One region of the Pararhizobium sp. A13 genome, then DNA from elsewhere that is predicted to be linked to it. Evidence: predicted binding sites of a transcription regulator. Region 1 holds the regulator's gene; the other holds the start of a gene.
What was found. The regulator LexA, encoded in region 1, represses DNA repair genes until DNA is damaged. The targets are predictions, from matches to a motif close to TGTTCNNNNTGTGTTCNG.
Positions count from the first base shown of each region.

Region 2: a site for LexA is predicted at 1,434-1,451, ahead of WI754_RS09875 (PA0069 family radical SAM protein). Genes of this name have one in related genera too.

Region 1 is NZ_CP149510.1:3,180,028-3,182,427, forward strand. Features, by position in the region: tRNA gene WI754_RS15715 (tRNA-Cys) at 555-628, opposite strand; gene lexA (transcriptional repressor LexA) at 986-1,702, opposite strand; gene WI754_RS15725 (hypothetical protein) at 1,932-2,084, shown strand; gene WI754_RS15730 (hypothetical protein) at 2,132-2,400, opposite strand, start outside.
Region 2 is NZ_CP149510.1:2,050,787-2,053,186, forward strand. Features, by position in the region: gene WI754_RS09870 (ribonuclease HII) at 1-58, opposite strand, end outside; gene WI754_RS09875 (PA0069 family radical SAM protein) at 208-1,365, opposite strand; gene WI754_RS09880 (glycosyl transferase) at 1,605-2,141, shown strand; gene WI754_RS09885 (SRPBCC family protein) at 2,162-2,400, opposite strand, start outside.

The sequences.
Region 1 (2,400 bases):
GCCGTACTTTAAGGTTTCCTCATGGCAATGGAGGTTGCCTGAGGAGGATTTCATGAACGATCCCATCATTGGATTTTTGGTCGCAGGTGAACTGTCCTGCCTATTCTGGGCGGCTGTGTTCATGTTGGCCGGCTAAATCCCAGCGATAGAACTGCTGATCCTACTTAGCAACGCCCGCAGTGCGCGCCTTTCACCGGAGTTTCCGGTGTGCGCTAAAAAGGCTGAAAGAGGCTGCTCTTCAAATCGCGTCGGCCCCACTTGGGAAGTGCTTGATATCCGTACTTTAAGTTCCCCGGTGGCGGCGTCGAACACCAAGCTCCATGTTTTGATGTTTCCATGGGGCAATCCCGTCTTTCGAAAATCCTTCACAACGATCATTTTGAGGGGGCCCTCATGGTCGCAACATGTTGCATTTCATGTCGCGTGAACTAGCCGAGGGTAGCCGGAAACCGTTGGAAATCAAGGGAACTGGATTGCAACATGATGCGACATGCTGGCATCAAGTCAATTGTCCAGAATCGCCCATAAGGCTTTAATTTCATTGTGGAAAATTTTGGAGGCCTCGCCCGGAATTGAACCGGGGTACAAGGATTTGCAGTCCTCTGCGTCACCACTCCGCCACGAGGCCTCGTAACGATCATCACTTAATCGTGACGGGCGTTTAGACCGATTTCCGTTCCAGTGCAAGACGCCATGATCGAATTCCAGTTTTTTCTCATGGGAGAATCCAGTCTCCCATCCATTGCCGCTTCGGTTCCTCAGGAAATGCCGCGCCTAATGCATGTCGTCCAAAAGTGTGCCGCGGTTTTGGGACAACCACATGCATAAAAACAAAGACCTAAAGCGCAGCGCATGAATCCGTTTTGACGCGATGCGCTTTAGCGGATGTGCCGACGCGCCGGATCATTGCCAAGCCCCCGCTCCCGTCAATTTTCAAAGAAAATCAGCCGTCTGCGTCCGCTGGCGTCCGGATTCGGCTTGCCGCTTAATGGTAACGTCGGATCAGACCGACCAGTTTGCCTTGTATCTTGACTCGGTCGGGGCCGAAAATCCGGGTTTCGTAGGCAGGGTTGGCAGCTTCGAGCGCAATCGATGCACCCTTGCGGCGAAACCGCTTCAGCGTCGCCTCCTCATCGTCCACCAAGGCGACGACAATCTCTCCCGGGCTGGCGCTGTTGGTATTGCGGATGATGACGGTGTCGCCATCGAGAATGCCGGCCTCGATCATCGAATCGCCGCGCACTTCCAGCGCATAATGTTCGCCGCTCCCGACCATCTCGAGCGGCACGGAAATATCGTGCGTATTGTTCTGGATCGCCGAGATCGGCACACCGGCCGCGATTCGCCCCATGACCGGGATAGAAACGGAACTGTTCTCATTGCTGGCCGGTACGGCCTTGGCGGTGGCTGGCGCCGGCGGAGCGCCGCGGCTGCCCTGGATAACGCTCGGCGAAAAACCACGCTTGGGCTGGAGGCTCATGGAATAGGCCTCCGGCAGCTTGATCACTTCAAGCGCGCGCGCCCGGTTGGGCAGACGCCGGATGAAGCCGCGCTCCTCGAGCGCCGTGATCAGCCGGTGAATGCCGGATTTGGAAGCGAGGTCCAGTGCATCCTTCATCTCATCGAAGGACGGCGGCACACCCGATTCCTTCATTCTTTCGTGAATGAACAGAAGCAGTTCCTGTTGCTTGCGGGTCAGCATGAAAGATCACTCCGGATCGAGAAACAAATCAAGAACGAACACTATATGTTCCATATGTGTTCCGCAAGTCCCTAAAATTCGTTGAACTTTTTCAAAGCGCGATTTTATTGGGCTTGTCCCGCCGAAAGCCGGCATTCATCACGCCGCCGCGGAACATTCGCAACCGTCCGGCCGTTTTCCGCTCAGCGGTGTCGAGGCGCGGCAGGGATTGCTGGGCCGACCGGTATTGATGGTTCTGATCGGCAGCCTCGTGCTTGCCCTCATTGCCTGGGGCGGCGTCGAGATGTTCGGCGAAAGCACCGACAATGATGCCGCGACGCAGGTTCAGGAAATCATTCCGGCGGCCAAGGATGCCGTGAAAGCCTTATCCGCCACGACTTGATTGCAGCCCCTCCAGCCCCGGTGAGGCCTTTGCAGATTGGCGCCGGGTTACGACGTCTGCCGCTTGCGCGCCCACCAGACGGAAAGTCTGCGGCGCTGGCGCCGGACGAAGGCGAGGTCATGCGACAGCACGATCAGGCCTAAGGGCACCATCCAGAAGCCCAAAACCGGGAGGAAGCCCAGGATACCGCCAAAGAGCAGCACGGCACCAAGTGCAATGCGCAAGGCCCGCGATTGAGGCAGGCGCAGGCGCCACGACCCGAGAATGAGTTCATGCGCGCGCGCATCGATACCGAATTTTTTCGTTTTCTGCGGTT
Region 2 (2,400 bases), 1.1 Mb from region 1:
CGGGGCCTTCGATGGTTTCGAAGAGAAAGGGGGAATCGGGCGGTGTACTTCGTGACATGCGGCGAAACTCGCACACAAGCCCGATTCCCTGCAAGTCCTCCGGCAGTGAGGCGGCTGCCGGAGGATGGACCGATCGAGCCTCGGGGCAAGAAACAGGATCGGTATTCGATATCCGGTAAGAGGCCCGGACGAAACATCAAGACGCCATCAGAGCAGCGACAGTTGAACGCCGGTGCCGAGCGGCGGAACGAACAGGTCGCAGTTGAGCGGGCGCTTCGCCACGTTCAGTTCGAGCCGCTTGGCCGCCAGTTCGAAGCGCCGGCCGATCTGCCAGGCATAGGGTCCGGCGCCCTTCATGCGCTTGCCGAACTCGGCATCATAATCCTTGCCGCCGCGCATCGAGCGCACCAGCGACATGACGTGACGGTAGCGGTCTGGATAGTTGCGGAGCAGCCAGTCGCGAAACAACGGGCTCACCTCCAACGGCAGGCGCAGAAGCACGTAGCTGGCATGGGTGGCACCGGCGGTTTTGCCTGAATCCAGCACCCGCTCGATCTCATGGTCGTTGAGCGCTGGAATGACCGGCGCCATCATCACCGTTGCCGGTATGCCGGCTTCCGTCAACGCCTTGATTGCGGCGAGGCGCTTCGTTGGCGTCGAAGCGCGCGGTTCCATCAGGCGGGCGAGCTTGAGGTCGAGCGTCGTCACGGATAGGCCGACCTTGGCCAGACCCTTCTCCGCCATCGGTGCGAGAAGATCGATGTCGCGCATGACCATCGCCGATTTGGTGACGATCATCACCGGATGGTCGCACGCCTTCAGCACTTCGAGGACCTGGCGCATGATCCGCCATTCCTTCTCGATCGGCTGGTAGGGATCGGTGTTGGTGCCGATTGCGATCGGCCGCACCTTGTAGCCGGGTTTTGCCAGTTCGCGTTCAAGCAGCTTTGCCGCACCCGGCTTGGCGTAGAGTTTCGTTTCGAAATCGAGCCCCGGCGACAGGCCCATATAGGCGTGCGTCGGCCGGGCGAAGCAATAGATGCAGCCATGTTCGCAGCCCCGATAAGGATTGACCGAGCGATCAAAAGGGAGGTCGGGCGAATCGTTGCGGCTGATGATCGAGCGCGGCTTTTCGATTTGAACATCGGTCTGGAGAGCCGGAAGATCCTCCAGCGAGTCCCAGCCGTCATCTTCAAGTACCCGGGAGGTTGGTTCGAAACGTCCTGACGTATTGAGGGCGGCTCCCCGGCCGCGCCTGCGGTCAATCTCGATCCGCAGGCCGGAACCGGCGATCATCGCTTCGGCCATATCTGCCGTGTTGGCGGGCGCAAGGGCGCCCTGCCTGATCTCAGACAGCTCGTTCATGGGGGTTCTCCGGGGACTGTCCTTGCGGACGATCCGTTATCCTCTGATTATTTTCCTAACCCAAAAACGAGAACAAGACAAGAACAAAATGGCGGAACGGCGTCGCCGGCGCGTTGCAGGTCCGAGGCGGATGAGCAATTCCGCCTTCGTTTGCGCGCGGATTCATCATGAATGAAAAGTTAATTGCCCGGAAACGAAGGCTTTATGGAAATTGCCGGTGCGATGCGGTATGGACGGCAATGCTGACGATCATCATCGAAACCCGCAACAACGAAGCCGAACTGGCGCAGACGCTGTCGGCGCTGGTCTCAGGCGCCGTGGAAGGCTTGGTGAGCGACGTGATCATCCTCGATCACGGCTCGCGGGACGGTTCCAGCCGTGTCGCCGATGCCGCAGGCGCGCGTTTCTGCACGAGCTGGGATATGAAGGACATCGTTCGCTCCGCGCGGGGGGACTGGCTGCTGCTGCTGGAGGCGGGTGCAAGACCGGCAGGCCGCTGGATCGATGACGTGGCGGAATATATGTCCCTTAGCAAGACACCGGCGCGGTTTTCGCCCTCGCGGCTGCATCGCCGGCCGTTCCTGAAGCGCGTCGTGACCCGCCTGGCGCCGCTCGAGCTCGGTTTCCTCTTGTCGCGGCAGCAGGCGACGGCGATCGCAAAATCCGGCATGCGGCTCAGCGATTTCGCAACCGGCAGGGCGGTGCGCCGCCTCGGCAGCGAACTCGTGCCTGCCTGGGTCGCGATCGGCAATCGTCCCGGCGCTGACGATTGCTAGGGGTCGGGCCACTGCCGCCCTCACGACAGAAGGGCGTCGAGTTTACCCAGGATGCCATTCCACCCCTTTTCGTGATTGTCACGGCTTTCCTCGGACATGAACTTCACGTGGGTCAGCACCACTTCCGTGCCGTCCGCGACGGGGGTCAGCACCAGTTCGACCTGCGTATCAGGGGCTGACCAGGGCGCCTCCCAGGTAAAGACGATCCGCGAGAACGGGGTGAGTTCGTTGTAGGTGCCTTCATGCGGATATTCCTTGT